One region of the Massilia sp. LXY-6 genome, then DNA from elsewhere that is predicted to be linked to it. Evidence: predicted binding sites of a transcription regulator. Region 1 holds the regulator's gene; each other region holds the start of a gene.
The links. Region 1 encodes FNR, which switches genes on or off when oxygen is low (the NO sensors DNR and NnrR bind a similar motif). Its sites were predicted from a motif close to TTGATNNNNATCAA; they were not measured.

Region 1 (4,287 bases):
TGTCTTCGTTGACGGAGGCGTCCGCTTCGGGCACCGACAGCGGCCGCGCCGGCGTCCGTCCCCTGCCCGGCCCGCCCTGCGGCGTGCGGCTGAGGTCGAAGGCCTGCGGTCCCTTGCGCACCAGCCGCAGCACGTAGGCGATGCCGACGCCGAACACGAACAAGTAGGCGACCACGAATACGGCCAGGCTCAGCGCCAGCGGCCCGGCCGTGATTTTCGAGGCGCCGTCCGCGGTGCGCAGCACGCCGTACACGATCCAGGGCTGGCGTCCGACCTCGGTGGTGATCCAGCCGGCCAGCACCGCCAGCAGGCCCGCCGGCCCCATCCACATCGCCATGCGCAGGAACAGCCGGTGCGTGAACAGCTTTTTCCTGATGCGCAGCCACAGGCTCCAGGCGCCTAGCGCGATCATCAGGAGGCCCAGGCCGACCATGACGCGGAAGCTCCAGAAGAGGATCAGGGAATTCGGCCGCTGGTCGCGCGGAAATTCCTTCAGGCCCTTGATCTGGCCGCCCCAGGTGTGGGTCAGGATCCAGCTGCCGACCCGCGGGATGCCGATCGCGAATTTGGTTTCCTCGTCCTTCATCGACGGGATGCCGAACAGCAACAGCGGCAGCGGCTTGTCGCCCTCGTTTTCCCAGTGACCCTCGAGTGCGGCGATCTTGGCTGGCTGGTGCTGCAGGGTGTTCAGCCCATGCATGTCGCCGACCACGGCCTGGATCGGCGCCACGATCAGCAACATCCACATCGCCATCGACAGCATGGTGCGTACCGCCTCGCCGCGTTGGCCATCCATGCGCCCCCTCAAGAGATGCCAGGCGGCCGAGCTGCCCACGAACAGCGCGGTCGACAGGAAGGCGGCGATCGACATGTGCACCAGCCGGTAGGGAAACGAGGGATTGAAGACGATCTTCAGCCAGTCGACCGGCACCATGCGCCCATCGACGATGGCGTAGCCCTGCGGGGTCTGCATCCAGCTGTTCGAGCCGAGGATCCAGGTGGCGGAGATAAGCGTTCCGAGCGCCACCATGCAGGTGGCCAGGAAGTGCAGCCCGGGCCCGACTTTGGTCCAGCCGAACAGCATCACGCCCAGGAAGCCGGCCTCCAGGAAGAAGGCGGTCAGCACCTCGTAGGCTAGCAGCGGCCCGGTGATGGCGCCGGCGTACTCCGAAAAATAGCTCCAGTTGGTGCCGAACTGGTAAGCCATCACGATCCCGGACACCACGCCCATGCCGAAGTCGACGGCGAAGATCTTCAGCCAGAAGTGGTAGAGGTCGACGAACACCTGGCGCTTCGTCTTCAGCCAGCACAGCTCCAGCACCATCAGGTAACTGGCCAGGCCGATGGTGATGGCCGGGAACAGGATGTGGAACGACATCGTGAACGCGAATTGCACGCGCGCCAGGTCCAATGCCGCCAAGCCGAACATGAAAGTCCCCCTCGCTATTGTCGTGTGCAGAATCTAGCATGGGCCAGGGCGCGCACGATTGGCAGGATGGCAAGGGGCCGGTCCGGCAAAAATGCCACAGTATATGAAATGGCCGTCAAGACCGGGGCCGGCAAGCGGCCCCGAGCGCAGCAACGGGCCGTATAATCCGGATATCGACAGCCAACCGCCTCCTTCCTTCGCGATGACCCAGGCCATTACCTTCCCAAGCGACAACAAGCCCCTCAACGTGCAAGCGCTGAAGGCCAGCTGCGCGGCCTGCAGCATGCACCAGCTCTGCCTGCCGATGGGCCTGGAGGATGCGGACATCGACCGCCTCGACAAGATCATCGGGCGCCGCCGCCGCCTCGAGCGCGACGAAGCCCTGTACAAGATGGGGGAGCCGTTCCGCAACCTGTACGCGGTGCGCTTCGGGCATTTCAAGACCTACCAGGTGAATGCCGCCGGCGAAGCCCAGATCACGGGCTTTCAGATGGCCGGCGAACTGCTGGGCATGGATGCGATCAGTGGCGACCGCTATCGCTGCGATGCGGTGGCGCTGGAAGACAGCGAAGTCTGCGAGATTCCCTTCGCCAACCTGGAAGAGCTGTTCGGCCACGTGCCGGCCCTGCTGCGCCATTTCCACCGCATCATGAGCCAGGAAATTACACGTGAGCAAAACGTCATGCTCCTGCTCGGGAATATGCGGGCCGAGCAGCGTTTCGCCGTCTTCCTCGTCAATAAATCCGCTCGTTACGCCGCCCGCGGCTACTCGCCCACCCAGTTCGCCCTGCGCATGTCGCGCGAAGACATCGGCAACTACCTCGGCCTGACCATCGAAAGCGTCAGCCGCCTGCTGTCGCGTTTCAAGAAACTGGGGCTGGTCGCGATCGACAAGCGCGAAGTGACCCTGCTCGACCTGCCGCGCTTGAAGGCGATGGCGGCGGGGACGGAGCAGTGCAGCCCGATGGCGTGAGTGCGCGTGCTTCAGCGCGCATCAAGTACTTGCCAAGGCCCGGACTTCGGGGCACGATGAGCTCATATGCTCGAGCCACCCACAAGAAGGAGACAAACGATGATCAAGGTGAGCGTCATGTATCCCAACAGTCCCGAAGCACGTTTCGACGACGCCTACTACCGTGAGCAGCACATGCCCATGGTGAAGAAGCTGATGGGCGACTACTGCAAGTACTACACGGTGGACAGGGCGATTTCGGCCGGCCCGTCCGCATCGAATACGCCCTACATCGCCATGGGCCACCTGTTCTGCGACTCGGTCGATGCCTTCCAGGCCGGCTTCGGTCCGCATTCGAAGGAAATCATGGCCGATATTCCGAACTACACCAACCAGACCCCGGTCATCCAGATCAGCGAGGTCGTGGTCGGATAAGCTCACCCGGCGGCGGCAACAGCGCCGCCGGGTGAGGACCTCAGGGCATCAGGCTTGCTTCTGCTGCGCCACCCAGCGCTGCACGATCTCGCCCAGCACATCCAGCGGCACCGAACCGTTCTTCAGCACCACGTCGTGGAAGGCCGGCAGCGAGAACTTGTCGCCGAGTTCCTGTTTCGCCTTGTCGCGCAGTTCGAGGATGCGCAGCATGCCGACCATGTAGGCGCAGGCCTGACCCGGCCAGGCCACGTAGCGCTCCACTTCCTGGGCGCCGATGCCGTAGTCGATCGCCTGCTGGCGCGTCCATCCCTTGGTGTGCAGGCCGGTGTCGACCACCAGACGCCGCGCGCGGAACAGCTCCGAGCCGAGCGCGCCCAGCAGGCCCGGAACGTCTCCCTCGTACCAGCCCTGTTCCACCGCCAGGCGCTCGGCATACAGGCCCCAGCCCTCGCTGTGGGCGCTGCCGCCGCCGAAGATGCGCTGGGCGCGGAACTTCGGCAGATCGGTTCTCTCCTGCTGGATCGCCAGCTGGAAGTGGTGGCCCGGCACCGCCTCGTGGTAGGACAGGCTGCGCATGCGGATCATGTCGAAGCCCGGGCCGCGCATCGGCACCCAGAAGATGCCGGGGCGGCTGCCGTCCGGTGCCGGCAGCGTGTAATGGGCGGCGGCCGACGCTTCCGTCAGCGGCGGTTCGCGGCGCACCTCGACCGGGGCGCGCGGCTTCAGGTTGAAGATCGCATTGCTGCGCTGCTCGGCGTCCGCCACCATCGCCGCGTAATTCTGCAGCAGTTCGGGACGGGGATCGCCCTCGCCCTTCGGCTGGAAGCTGGCATCCAGCTTCTTCATGCGCTCCTCGATCGAGCCCCCGGTGTAGCCGAGCGAACGCAGGTGGCGGTCCATCTCGCCTTCGATGCGGGCGACTTCGCGCAGTCCGATCTCGTGGATCTGCTCGGCCGTCAGGTTGGTGCTGGTATAGGTCTTGAGGGCCTGCTGGTAGGCCGCCAGCCCGCCCGGCAGGCGCGCGATGCCGGCGGTGTCGTTGGTACGCGGGTGGATCTCGGCCATGAAGGCCTGCACGCGCCGGTAGGCCGGGCGGATCTTGTCCTCGACGATGCGGGCGGCGCTCGCCACCGCCTTGGCGCGCGCCGGTTCCGGCACGTCCTGCAGCTTGGCCAGGCGCTGGTCGAGCGTGGTCACCAGCACGTTCTGGTTCGCTTCCGGCTTCAGGAACAGTTCGACCTGGTACTGGGCGCGCTCGAGGATGAAGCGCGGCGGCAGCAGGCCCTTCGCGGCCGCTTCCTTGGCTTTCACCAGGGCTTCGTCCATGCGCTGGCCAACCTGCTCCAGGCGCGCCATGTAGCTGCTCAGGTCGGAGGCCCGGCGCAGCGGATGGGTGTTGGTCATGAAGTTGACCAGGCCGACCTGCACGCCGCCGAACTGGTTGAACACGAAGCTGTTGTCCTCGAAGGGC
Region 2 (4,287 bases), on a different contig from region 1:
CAGGGCGAGCGGCGTCAGCAGCAGCGCCCGGTGCGGCCGTTTAGCCGTAATGATAGTCATACGTCTCTTCGATGCCTGGGAGATCCCTGGTCTTGTTATAGATGAGATTGACGTTGTTCAGGCCTTCGAGCTGGCTCAGGGCTTCCTTGACCGCATGCTGGGTCGTGGTCTGGGCTTCGACCACCAGCACGATCTGGCCCATGTGCGAGGCCAGCACGCGCGATTCGCTGGTCAGCAGCAGCGGCGGCGAGTCGAAGATCACGATCCGGTCCGGATAGCGGCTGGCGATCTCATTGACCAGGTGGCTCATGGTCGAACTGGCCAGCAGCTCGGTGGCACGCGGGGTGCTGGTGCCGGCCGGCAGGATCGACAGGGTGTCGACGTTGGTGCGCAACATCACGTCGCCCATGTCGAGCTTGTCGTCGACCAGCAGGTCCATCAGGCCGCGCTGGGCCGGCAGGCCGAGGGTGCGCAGCACCGACGGGCGGGCCACGTCGGCGTCGACCAGCAGCACGGTGTGGTCGAGTTCCATGGCGATGCTCATCGCCAGGTTGATCGCCGAATAGGTCTTGCCTTCGCCCGGCAGCGAGCTGGTCAGCATGATCAGGTTGCCCGGCTTGTCGCCCGGTGTGCGTTCGGCGAAGGCGCGCTGCAGCAGCGGGCGCTTGATGATGCGGAAGTCTTCCAGCAGGGACGTACGGCCGCCGGCCGCGGTAACCATGCCCATTTCGCGCATGCGCGCCAGGTCCAGCTCGACGCGGCGGGTGCTGAACTTCGGCATGACGCGCTCGGCCGTGGCGGCGGACGCTGCGGCTGCTGCGGCCGCGGTCGCGGCGGTCACGGCTGGCGACACCGGCACCGCATGCACGGCGTCGTGCGCGATGCCGGGTACGGGGCTGTCCAGCACCACGGCCGGGATCACGCCGGCGTCGATGGCACTGGCAGGGGTGGCGGTGGCGGCGCTACGCTGCCGGTCGATGCGGCTGGCGGCTTTTTCGATAATGCTCACGTGGAACTCCTTGCAATCTTTGCGGGGGCGCCGCGATCAAAACGTAGGGTGGGACAGGATCGCTGCCACCCCCGCGCCATAAATTCCGAACAGCACCAGCACCGATACCCCGAGCGCGGCCAGGCGGCGCTTGCGGCGGATCGTCTGTGCCGTCGTCCAGTTCATGCCGATCGAACCGAGCACCGGCAGGCCGGTGACCTCGCGCAGGGTGGACTGGCTCAGGAAGGTCGGGCGCAGCTGGCTCATCAGGAAGGCGAGGGCGATGCCGGCCACCAGGGCGCCGACGAACACCGCCGAGAACAGGCGCAGGCGGTTCGGGCCGGTCGGCTGGAGCGGGACGGTCGGCGGATCGATCACGCGGAAGGTCAGCATGTCGGTGGCGGACGACAGGTCGCCCGACAGGCGCGCGGATTCGCGGCGTTCGAGCAGCTTCTGGTAGTTTTCCTTGTTGACCTGGTAGTCGCGGTTGAGCTGGACCAGCTGGGCTTCGACTTCCGGCACCGAGGCACTCTGCGTGCGCAGGCGGGCGACGCGGGCCGCGTATTCGTCGACGCGGGTGCGCATCGACGCCACGCGGGCCTCGGCCTGCGACAGCGAGACGTTCAGCTGCTGCAGCATCGGGCTGTAGCCTGCACCCGGATCGGCGCTGCGCTTCTTCTGCTTGGCCAGCTCGGCCTTCTGCGCCAGCAACTGTTCCATCAGGCGGCGGTTGGCCACGATGTCCGGGTGCTGCTCGGTGAACTGCAGGCGCAGCGTATCCAGGCTCTTCTGGGTGGTGGCGATGCGGGTTTCCAGCTCCGGATCGGTGACCGCGATGTCCGCGATTTCGCCTGGCTTGGCCGGCTCGCCCGAGATCTGGCGGCGGATCGCGTTACGGGCCTGCTCGGCTTCGGCCAGTTCCAGGCGCGCCTGGCTCAGCTGGTCGGTGGCCTGGAGCAGCTGGCTGCTGAAGTCGCCGCCGCCGCCTTCGCGCGGCAGCAGACCCATGTTCTTGATCTTGAATTCCTTCAGCGAGTTTTCGGCGGCGGTCAGCTTCTCTTCATACGTCTTGATCTGGTCGTCGATGAACTGCACGGCCTTTTCCGAATCCTGCTTCTTGCCGCTGAAGCTGCCCTCGACGAAGATGGTCAGCAGGGACTGCACAACGTCCTTGCCCAGCTTTGGATTGTCCGAGGTATAGGTGATCGTATAGATGTCGTCACGCTCGGTGCCGGCGATCTTGATCTTCGACATCAGCTCGTCGACGATCTTCTCGTGCTCCTTGGTGTCCTTGGCCTTGACGTCCAGGTCCACCATGCGCATCAGGCGCTCGACGTTCGGACGGCTGATCAGGGTACGGCGCATGAAGACCACCTGCTGATCCAGGTTGGGCAGGGTGGTCATTCCCGAAAGCAAAGGCTTGAGGATGCTTTGCGTATCGACGTAGACGCGGGCCGACGCTTCGTACTGATTCGGCAGGCGCAGCACCACGGCCCAGCCGATGACGGCGATGGTCCAGGTAATGGCGACGGCATACCAGCGGTATTTGCCAATCGCTTTAAAGAAGCTCAGGAGGGTGGCTGTGATCTCTGCCATCTGTCAATCTCACCATGAAAGATCCGGGGTCTTGTATTGATCCGGATCAAAGAAAAAAAAGATACTTCGCATCATCGCTTGTACTCATGTCAATTGCAATTAAGCACAAGAAAAATGTGAAGAGCTCAACAAGACGTACCTCGTCTACAACACAAATTCCATACAGAAACACGAAGATGCACTAATGTTGGATTACCTTTGTCGTATTGTTGATTAAGGAGTAACAAAATATGGGCGACTCTTGCGACGAAACAACGAGACTTCTACGTGCACGGTGTTCATGGAGTAGACTTGCGAAATCGCAACTTTCAAAAAGAAATCGATTCATTGTAATGTCTAAATTGCAAAAGGGGGTGCACGGTTGGTGCGCTACTGAAACACGCTACGAGTTTCGCTTTGGAAAAGTATCCGATGCCTTCGTGCAACGACTGCTGGCGGGGCTGCTGGCCCTCTGCGTGCTGAGTCCGGCGAGATGCGCTGAGCTGACTGCGGTGATCCCGGCCGTCAAGCGCTCGGTGGTCGGTATCGGGACGTTCGAGCGTACGCGCAGTCCCTCGGTCGTGTTCTCCGGCACCGGTTTCGTGACGGGGGACGGCTTGAGTGTGATTACGAACGCGCATGTGGTGCCCGACAAGGTCGACGAGGCACGCATGGAGCAGATCGGCATCGTGACCAGTGACGGCGACACCGTGCGCTTCCGTCCGGCGCAACTGGTGGCGCGCGACAACGAACACGACCTGGCCCACCTGCGCCTGAGCGGGCCGCCCTTGCCGGCACTAAAGCTGGGGGATTCGGACAGCGTGGCCGAGGGCCAGGGCCTGGCGTTTACCGGCTACCCGCTGGGCATGGTGCTGGGCCTGCATGCGGCCACCCACCGCGCGACCCTGGCTGCCATCACGCCGATCGTCATGCCTTCGCTGAACTCGCGCAAGCTTGATGTGCGCCAGCTGGTCCAGCTGCAGCGTACCTCCTTCGACATCTTCCAGCTCGACGGTACTGCTTACCCCGGCAACAGCGGCAGCCCGGTGTACGACCCGGACAGCGGCGTCGTCTGGGGTGTGATCAACGCTGTGTTCGTCAAAGGACTGAAGGAAACCGCAATCAGCAATCCCAGCGGTATCACCTATGCGGTCCCGGTGAAGTACGTAAAAAACCTGATGCAACAGAAATGAAACCTTAGGAAAGATTTCAATCGTGCACGGTCTTTTCCTGAAGCACTCTGGTATACAATAATCCACTGTTAATGGCTTACTAACATATTTGTGTTCGACGAAAGGGAATGACGTGGGCAAGTACAAGGCGAACCTGATCAAACATACGGCTGTGGCGACCGCCACTGTGCTTGCACTGGCGTTGACCGGCTGTGCCACCAGTACTCCCGTGCCGCAAACCCAGGTGACCAATCCGGACTACCTGATCGGGCCGGGCGATACCGTCAATATCATGGTGTGGCGCAACCCGGAAGTGTCGATGTCGGTACCGGTACGCCCGGACGGCAAGATCACGACGCCGCTGGTCGAAGACCTGCCGGCTGCCGGCAAGACCTCGACCGAACTGGCGCGCGACATCGAAAAAGCGCTCGCCAAGTTCATCCAGCAGCCGGTGGTGACCGTCATCGTCACCAACTTCATCGGCAATTTCAGCGAACAGATCCGTGTGATCGGCCAGGCCACCAAGCCGCAGGCGCTGCCTTACCGCCGCGA
Region 3 (4,287 bases), on a different contig from region 1:
GTAACCGTGGCGGCCGTGCAGGTGGTCGACCACCGCCTTGCTCACCTGGACGAACACGGCCCCCGGATGACGCTGCAGGAAGCTGTCGAGCAGCCGTTCGCGCAGCTGGGGCGCGCACACCGGATCGGCCAGCGCGAACTGCATGCCCCAATGCTGGGCGTAGGCGATGTAGCCGGCGCCGGGCAGCTCGAAGTAGGCCATGTCCGGCTGCATGGTCGAGAACGACATCGGGTGGCTGCCGTACTGCTTCAGCCAGCCGACCCGCCTGACCAGGTCGGCTGGCAGGGCGGCGTCGGCCTGCGCGGAGGCCGGTCCGGTCAGCGCGAGGGCGGTATCGCTCATGCGGCCGGTTTTTCGGCCAGCACCGACCAGTAGCAGTCCAGCAGCAGCAGCTTGTAGTGCTTCTGCTCGTGGATGCGCAGCCCGAGCTTCTTCATCCACTCCGGATAGTTGTAGATGTTGTGGAAGGCATTCCCGGCGAACAGCCAGAAGAAGCCGACCGCGCCATACCAGTACAGGGTCTTCACGGCGCGGCCCAGCAGGTTCCCGGTCGGGAAGGAGAAGTCGCCGACCACCATCCGGGCGCCCGGCTTGCCGAGGCGGATCAGGTGCTCCAGCACGCGCACCATCATGTCTTCGTGGAAGACGTTGAGGAAGAAGTTGGCCACCACCATGTCGTAGCGCTCGAGCTCCTCGACGGCCATGATGTCGCTGTGGACCTGGCGGATCGAGACCCGAGCGCCCTCCTTCTCCAGGTTGGCTTGGAACTTCTTCAGCATGGTGCCGGACAGGTCGACCACGGTCACCTCGGCCCCCCGCCGCGCGGCATACACCGCATCGCGGCCGTGGCCGACGCCGGCGAACAGCACCCTGTCGCCGGGCTGGAGCCGGTCGAGCATCGCGATCTTGCAGCGGTGGATCGATTTGCCGCTGTAGAAGGCGCTCAGCCAGTCGTAGATCGGCCCTACCAGCTTGTACTTGTCTCTCATTCTTGCCTCCCGGCTATTTTGAACAAGAGTAAGCGAAAGCCTCATGGCGAGACGATTTTGTGCCTGCCTTTAGGAGCCAAGTTCCTGACTTGTCGAGTCAAGGCCCATCAATGCACGCGGCGGCGGCGCGTGGTCGAGGTCCAGCTGTCGAGGTCGACCTCGTCGCGCATGTCGGCGCAGGCGTCCAGCAGCTTGGCGAGCTCGTGCTTGCCCAGGCCGGCGTTCAGGGTCAAGCGCACCAGCGCGCGGTTCTTCGGGGTGGCCGGAGCACAGAACACGGCGCCCTGGATGCCGCGGTTTTCCAGCGCCTTGCGCAGCACCAGCGTCTTCGGTTCGGTCCCGACTTCCAGGGCGATGATCTGTTCGCTGCCCTCGTCGATGCAGTAGCCGAGCCGCCCCAGTCCGGTACGCACCTCCGCGGTGATGCGGCGCAGCGCCGCGCGGCGGGCATCGGCGCGCTCGACGAAATCGATGGCCGCGTCGAACCAGGCCAGTTCGTGGTTCAGCAGGCAGGAGCTGAAGATGGCCGGGCGCGACTCCGACAGGAAGTAGGGTTTGAAGCGGCTCGAACAGGTGATGATCCCGGCGCGGCCGGCGAACGCCTTGGCCAGCGAGGCGGTGCGGAAGTGCACGCGCTGTTCCAGTCCGGCGGCGATCACGAGGCCGGCCCCGCGCGGCCCGTGGGTGCCGAGCGAATGGGATTCGTCGACCACCAGCACGCTGCCGCTCTTCTCGGCCAGCGCGACCACGTCATGCAGCGGCGCCAGGCTGCCGTCGGTGCTGTACAGTGCGTCGACCACGATCACGCCGGCGCCGTGCCGGTCGAGCTGGCGTTTCAGGTGGTCCATATTGTTATGCAGAAAGGGGATTCCCTTGGCGCCGCCCAGCTGCACGCCGTCCCACAGCGAGGCATGCGCCATGATGTCGAGGTAGACCGGCACCTCCGGCGCGGCGATGCTGTGCAGCAGGCCCACGTTCGCCGCCCATCCCGACTGCGCCAGCACGGTCTCCTCGGCGCCCAGGAAGTCGGCGAACTTCTGTTCCAGCCGGTGCTGCAGGCTGCCGGCCTGCAGGAACACGGCCGACATCAGGGCCTGGCCGGCGTTCGCCCGCATGCAGTTCGCCTGGGCCGCGAGCAGGCTCGGCTCGTTCGACAGGCAGAGGTAATCGTTACCTGCCAGCATGACGGCACCCGCCCCCGGCCGTTTCCATACGTGGACGTGTTCGCCGCCCATCAGTTGCTCGATACGGGTCACGTGGTGCGCATCCATCCTGCGGGTGACGAAGGAGGGCATGTGCGGGACGGTGGAACGGACATTGATCTGGGTGGTGGTCAGCATGGTCATTTTTTTCTCCAAAAATACACATTGTGTCAATACGCAAGGATTCAGCTCGTCTCTTCGACACACCGTTGACCGAAATCAATTTGGGTCAAGCGAATTCCGTCAAGCTCAACCAAGAATTGAGTGAGATCAATTTCGAATTGGCAAGTAAAGAAAACGAACGGTCTACGACCGGGAGCTACCGAGTGAAGAATCTGCTGTACTGGAGCGTTGCAAGCATCAGTGCGCCGATCAGGGCGCGCTATCACTTGGCCCGGCCCGCCTTGCTGAGGTGGCTGCTGCGCCAGGAGCAGCAACAGGAGCACGCGCTTGTGCGTCTGCATTTCCTGGCATGGGTCGGCTGTATCGGTATGCCCTTGTACTACTTCGTCTGGACAGCTTGGTTCCCGCAAAAGTTCGAAAGCTTGGACCTGCGAATGCTGGGTTTCGTTCTTTGCCTTCCGGCTTTATTGTTCCCGCGCAAAATCAAGGGCAACTGGCTACGCGTCTACGAGTTCACCAGCGTGACTTATGTCATGCCTTTCTTTTTCAGCTACATGTTCCTGATGAACCATGGCTCGGCGGTGTGGGGCGAATCCTTGCTGCTGGCCCTAATCCTGCTGTTCCAATTCGATTCGCTATGGGCGCTGGCCTCCTGCACGGCCGGGGCGTTGCTCGCCTGCATCGTCTACGCCGTGGGCGGCGATCCGAACGCCGGGGCCGACGGTTTCCGCGCTTTTCCGCTGGCGCTGGAGCAGGCGCCGATCTATGTTTTCACGATCGTGATCGTGGCCCTCACCAAGGTCGGGCGCCGGGTGGTGGCGCGCGAAAAGCTGGCCGGCATGGCGCAGGCGCTGGGGATGGTGTCGCACGAACTGCGCACGCCCCTGATCAGCATTTCCGCCAACGTGCGCGGGATCGAGCGCGCGGCCTCCGGCTGGGAGGCCGGCGTGCCGGGGGCGCTGGCGCGGATCCGCTTCGAGGTGCGCCACATGAACCAGATGATCGACCTGTTCCTGCTGTCGGCGGCGGCGATGAACCAGCAGATGGCGCCCACCGAGCGGGTCTGGATGTCCGAGATGGTGCATGCGGTGATCGAACGCTACCCCTTCGTGACCGAGGAGCAGCGGCTGCAGGTGAACGTGGTGGTGCGCAGCGATTTCGCCTTCCTCGGCCGCCAGGAACTGGGCGCGGTGGTGCTGCTCAACCTGCTGCGCAATGCGCTCAAGGCCCTGCAGCGCGCCGGCAAGGGCAAGGTGCGGATCATCATCGACGGCGCCCGCAAGCGCCCGCGCCTGCTGCTGATGGACAGCGGCTGCGGCATCCCGGCCAGGCAACTCCCCTACATCTTCGAGCGCTTCTACTCGTATCCGGCGCATACCGGCTCCGGCATCGGCCTGGCCCTGTGCAAGGACATCGTGCACGCCTGGCACGGCAAGATCCGCTGCCGCTCGCGCGAGCACGTATACACCGTGTTCTCGCTGGAGTTCCCGCCCGCGCGCCGCGCGGCGGACGTGCCTCCGGCCCCGCCTTCCCCCCGAGCCCTTGATGACCGAGGCTTCCCATGACGCTCCCGATCTACCAGCATCCGACCATGACCGTCCTGGTCGACGACAGTCCCAGCTTCCTGCATAGCCTGCGCTTCCAGCTTGGACCGGCCTTCCCCAGCATCGCCTTCAGCGACACCGGCGCCGCGATCGCCTGGCTGCGCCGGCACGCCGCCGCCCCGGCCGCGCTGGCCGGCCTGCTCTCGCCCAGCGTCGACACCTACACCTTCGCGCCCCAACCCTACAACATCGCCCTGCACATCGAGCAGGTATGCGGGATCCGGCTCCAGCCGGAGCGCTTCCTGACGCCCTCCGTGCTGGTAGTCGACTATGCGATGCCGGGCATGGACGGGATCGCATTCTGCGAAGCGGTGCGTGAGCTGCCGTGCCGGAAAATCCTGCTGACCGGCGTCGCCGACGAGCGCGTCG
Region 4 (4,287 bases), on a different contig from region 1:
AAGCGTGGGTTCCCGCGTACCAGCGGCAGCGTCTTGTAGTCGATCTTCGCGATCTTGCGCAGGGCGCGGTCGGAGAGGACGGCGGCGTCGATGTCGTCAATGACACCTGACAGCGCGCGCAGCCGTCCTTCTTCGTCGATCAGTCCCGGCTTTTCCTTACCGGGGCGACCGTAGCGTACCAATCTCATAGTCTTCCTTCGGGGTGATCTTAGCGATCTCGCATTGTACCGGACGCCGCCGAAGGAAGTAGTTGAGCAGCCCGGGAAGCTGCAGCATCACCAGGACCCCGAACGCGACCCGGTAAGCGGTCGCCGGATAATGGTTGCCCGCGTCGGGCGTCCACAGCCCGACCAGTTGGCCGAAGCCGGCCTGCACCAGGAATGCACCGACGAAAATCAGGAGGTTCAGGCAGGTGGCGGCGCGCCCGGTCAGCTCCTTGGGCATGCTCTGCGTGACGATCGCGAACTCGATTCCAGTGATGGTGCCCACCAGCGTGAACAGGACCGACAGCAGTTGCAGGCTGGGACGCCAATTCAGCGCGATCGCCAGCTGCACCAGCACGAACAGCGCCACCCCGGCCGCCGCCACGTCGAGCCGTGCGATGCCGCGCCGGCCTGCCCATTCGGTGAGCATGCCGGTGCCGATCGCGCCGAAGATGACGGCCGCCATGCTGAGGTACAGCAGCCAGGCCACCGCGGCGTCGGAAAAGCCGGCGGTATCCGACAGCCAGCGGCCGATCCACAGGCCCTGCACGCCGAAGAACACCATGTGGGGCAGCAGCACGAACGAGGCGACCTTGCGAAATGCCGGATGCCGGTAGACCGCGAGCACCGAGCGCAGGTCGGGCGGCCTGGCGCTGGACGGCCTGGCGGTCTGCGGGTAGACCAGCGCGATCAGCAACCCGGTGCACGCGATGGAGCCGGCCAGCACGATGAACAGATGGCGCCAATCGGTGAACTGCAGGGCCAGCCGCACGGGCGTGGTGCCGGTGGCCGATCCCAGGCCGCCGGCCGCCATCAGATAACCGTTCATCGAGGGCAGCTTGTCGGCCGAGACCCAGGTCGCGACCGCCTTCATCGCCGACATGAAGCAGCCGCCCAGCCCCAGGCCGATCACGAAGCGCGCCAGTATCAATTCGCCGAAACTCTGGCCGAACGCGAACATGAGCGTGCCAAGGGCGGCGCACAGCATCAGCACCAGCTGCACCGTGCGCGGGCCCCAACGGTCGAGCGCGATCCCGACCGGCAGCTGCACCAGCGCAAACGAAAAGAACAGCGCGCTGGTGAGCAGGCCGAGCTGCGCCGGCGTCAGGTGCATCGAGCTGACCAGGTAGGGAGCCAGCACGGCATTCACGTTGCGCATCAGGCAGGAGAGGAAATGCCCGAGCGCGAACGGCAGGAAGACGCATGTAAAAACCGCCGCGCGTGTCAGGCGCGGCGGTTGGGCTGGAGAGTCCATGTGAGCTCTTCAGCTTGTCATGCGGCGGTGGGCTGGTTGTCGCTGGCGCGCCGGTCGCGGCCTGCCTGCGCAATCGGGATCACGCGCCCGGCCGGTCCGTGCAGAGCGGCCTCGCCCTCTCCCTCGAAGAAGAACTTCTTGCGGCCGAACGCCGGCACCAGGTCGTCGAGCCAGGTCGCCTCGGCGTCGTACTTGGCGAAGAATGGCTTCCTGACCCATTCGGGATTGCGGGCCTGGAGGAACTGCAGCGCGAACAGCTTTTCGCCGTTGATGGTGACCACGCCGTCGATCACGACCTTGCCCGGGAACGCACTCATCGACGGTCCGCGCACGGTGCGCGACAGGCCTGACACCATCGAATAGGCGGACTGGAAGATTTCGTGGGCCTTCACCAGCGGCAGCGCGAAGTAGTCGCGCGGACCGGTGTCGCGCTCGACGAACATGTAGTAGGGAATGGCGCCCAGGCGCACCCCGGTGGTCCACAGCTCGGCCCAGCTTTTCGGGTCTTCGTTAATATGGCGGATCAGCGGGCCTTGCATACGCAGGGTGGCGCCGGTGCCGACGATGCGCTTGACCGCCTGCTGCGCCACCGCACTGCGCAGCTCGACGGCGTGGTTGTAGTGGCCCATGATGGCGAGGTTCTTGCCCGACGCGACCACCTTCTCGAACAGGCGCATCAGGTCGTCGCTGTCACGGTCGGACACGAAACGCTGCGGCCAGTAGGCGACCGACTTGGTGCCGATGCGGATGTTCTGGATATGCGCCAGCTTCGGCTCCAGCAGCGGTTCAATGAAAGCTGCCAGCGAACGGGTATTCATGATCATCGGGTCGCCCCCGGTGAACAGGACATCGGTCACGTCCGGATGCGCTTCCAGGTAGGACACCAGCTGGGTGGTTTCTTTGGCATCGAACTTCATGTCGTCCATGCCGGCGAACTGCGGCCAGCGGAAGCAGAAGGTGCAGTAGGCATGGCAGGTCTGCCCCGAACTCGGAAAGAACAGCACCGTTTCCTTGTACTTGTGCTGCAGCCCCTTGAGCGGAGCGTCGTTGACGCGCGGGACGTTATGGGTCAACTGGCCGGCCGGGTGCGGGTTCATTCGCATGCGGATGGCGTGCACCAGCTTCGCAATCGCGGCCTCGTCTTTTTTGAACAGCACCAGCTCGCGCAGCTGTTCGTACTCTTTTGCCGGCAGCATGTCGCGGTGCGGGAAAGTCAGCCGATAGATCGGATCGTCGGGAACCCTGCTCCAGTCGATCAATTGCTCCATTACATATTCGTTAGTACGGAACGGCAGCACGTGGGATATCACCTGGACCGCTTCCTGCAGGTCGGGGTGCATCCATTGCCACTGGCGCGCAGTGGCGATCGACTGTCGGGTATAGGGTTTGAACTTCGGGAAGGTGGCGTCGGGAGTGGTCACAGGGGTTCTCCGCAAAGAAGAATGGTTGACGTACGGAACTAATTTCTAGCAGGAACTAATGGTAGACAGCGTGCTGGAACATGAGTTGCCGCCAATCAATCCCTTCTGCGCTACTTGTCTGGACAGGCTTATGCGCTGCGGAAGATCAGCGTCGTGCCCTGCGCGGACACATCCGCACCAATTTGCGTTACAACAACTCGGCCGGAGAGCCCACGGCGTAGAGTTCGCAATGCTAATAAGCAACATTAGACCAAGCCTCATTTCGAAAGGACATGCCATGAAGTTGCTCGTCACTGCTACTGCCCTATGCCTGGTCTGTGCCAGCGCCCTGGCCAACGACCCCTCCGAAAAAGATGCCGTCGCCATGGTCGAACGCGGCGCTGCCTTCATGAAGAACAAGGGTAAGGCTGAAATGATCAAACGCATCAGTGCCAAGGATCCGGACTTCTGCCAGGGTGAACTGTATGTCGGCATGCGCGACGTCAAGACCGGGATCATGCTGGCGCACCCGTACAACGCGTCGATCGTAGGCAAGGACCTGACCGACGTGCCGGACGCCAACGGCAAGAAGTACCGGCGCGAGATCATCGAGACGGCTGCGGCCAAGGGCAAGGGTTGGGTCGACTACCAGTACAAGAATCCCAAGTCGGGCAAGATCGAACCGAAGACGACCTACGTCCTGCGGGTCGACGATGTGGTGCTGGAGGCCGGGCTGTACAAGAAATGACGGTGCGCCGGTAGCGGTCCGGCGCTGAATCATGGGCGGCGGAAGCCGCCCCGTTGTTGTTCATGCAGGAGCAAAGCATGCTGAAAAAATTGCGGATCGGTCCGAAGCTGCTGCTGGCGCCCGGACTGGTGCTGGTATTACTGCTGATGCTGTCCGGCGCAGCCTGGTACGGGATGGTGCGCCAGAACGCCTCGCTGGAAAACATGGTGCAGGTGCGGGCGGCACGCCTGCAGAGCGTCGCCGACATCGCTGGCGACGCAAAATACGTGCACGCCAACGCCTACCAGCTGCTGGCCTGGATCAACGGCAGCTTCGCGAAGAACCGGCTCGATGCCCTGATCGCCGACATCGGCCGCCGCCATGCCGCGCTCAAGACCCAGCTGGGCGAGCTGTCGAAAGTGGCGAACCCCGCCGAGCGCAAGCCGGTCGAGGCTTCCTTGACGGCGCTGGCCGCGTATGCCAAGGCGGTTCAGGAGACCATCGAGATGGCGCAGGTCGACCAGTCGATCGCCACCAATTCGATGCAGAAGGCGGAAAAGGATTTCGGCCTCTTGAACCAGCAGCTGGCCCAGCTGGCCGCCCTGGAAAAGACCTTGAGCGAGCAGGCCTACACCGCCGCGCGCGAGGAATTCCACAGCCTGGGCAGCACCATGGCCTTCCTGGTGCTGTTGTCGATCGTCG

Region 2: ACI48D_RS07095 (XrtA system polysaccharide chain length determinant) is a predicted target of FNR. The motif match lies at 2,621-2,634, and genes of this name have one in related genera.
Region 3: cqsA (alpha-hydroxyketone-type quorum-sensing autoinducer synthase) is a predicted target of FNR. The motif match lies at 2,401-2,414, and genes of this name have one in related genera.
Region 4: ACI48D_RS15915 (KamA family radical SAM protein) is a predicted target of FNR. The motif match lies at 2,965-2,978, and genes of this name have one in related genera.

What each region holds. Positions count from the first base shown of each region.
Region 1 is NZ_JBKFGF010000051.1:43,448-47,734, forward strand. Features, by position in the region: gene ACI48D_RS21235 (cytochrome ubiquinol oxidase subunit I) at 1-1,429, opposite strand, end outside; gene fnr (fumarate/nitrate reduction transcriptional regulator Fnr) at 1,632-2,402, shown strand; gene ACI48D_RS21245 (EthD family reductase) at 2,502-2,816, shown strand; gene ACI48D_RS21250 (DUF885 domain-containing protein) at 2,865-4,287, opposite strand, start outside.
Region 2 is NZ_JBKFGF010000012.1:89,672-93,958, forward strand. Features, by position in the region: gene ACI48D_RS07085 (TIGR03016 family PEP-CTERM system-associated outer membrane protein) at 1-60, opposite strand, end outside; gene ACI48D_RS07090 (XrtA-associated tyrosine autokinase) at 41-1,009, opposite strand; gene ACI48D_RS07095 (XrtA system polysaccharide chain length determinant) at 1,046-2,584, opposite strand; gene ACI48D_RS07100 (S1C family serine protease) at 3,004-3,756, shown strand; gene ACI48D_RS07105 (XrtA/PEP-CTERM system exopolysaccharide export protein) at 3,890-4,287, shown strand, end outside.
Region 3 is NZ_JBKFGF010000036.1:34,259-38,545, reverse strand. Features, by position in the region: gene ACI48D_RS16460 (DUF2156 domain-containing protein) at 1-342, opposite strand, end outside; gene ACI48D_RS16455 (class I SAM-dependent methyltransferase) at 339-1,034, opposite strand; gene cqsA (alpha-hydroxyketone-type quorum-sensing autoinducer synthase) at 1,097-2,335, opposite strand; gene ACI48D_RS16445 (sensor histidine kinase) at 2,518-3,879, shown strand; gene ACI48D_RS16440 (response regulator) at 3,876-4,287, shown strand, end outside.
Region 4 is NZ_JBKFGF010000033.1:77,814-82,100, forward strand. Features, by position in the region: gene ACI48D_RS15905 (fumarylacetoacetate hydrolase family protein) at 1-188, opposite strand, end outside; gene ACI48D_RS15910 (MFS transporter) at 157-1,458, opposite strand; gene ACI48D_RS15915 (KamA family radical SAM protein) at 1,476-2,879, opposite strand; gene ACI48D_RS15920 (cache domain-containing protein) at 3,157-3,606, shown strand; gene ACI48D_RS15925 (methyl-accepting chemotaxis protein) at 3,684-4,287, shown strand, end outside.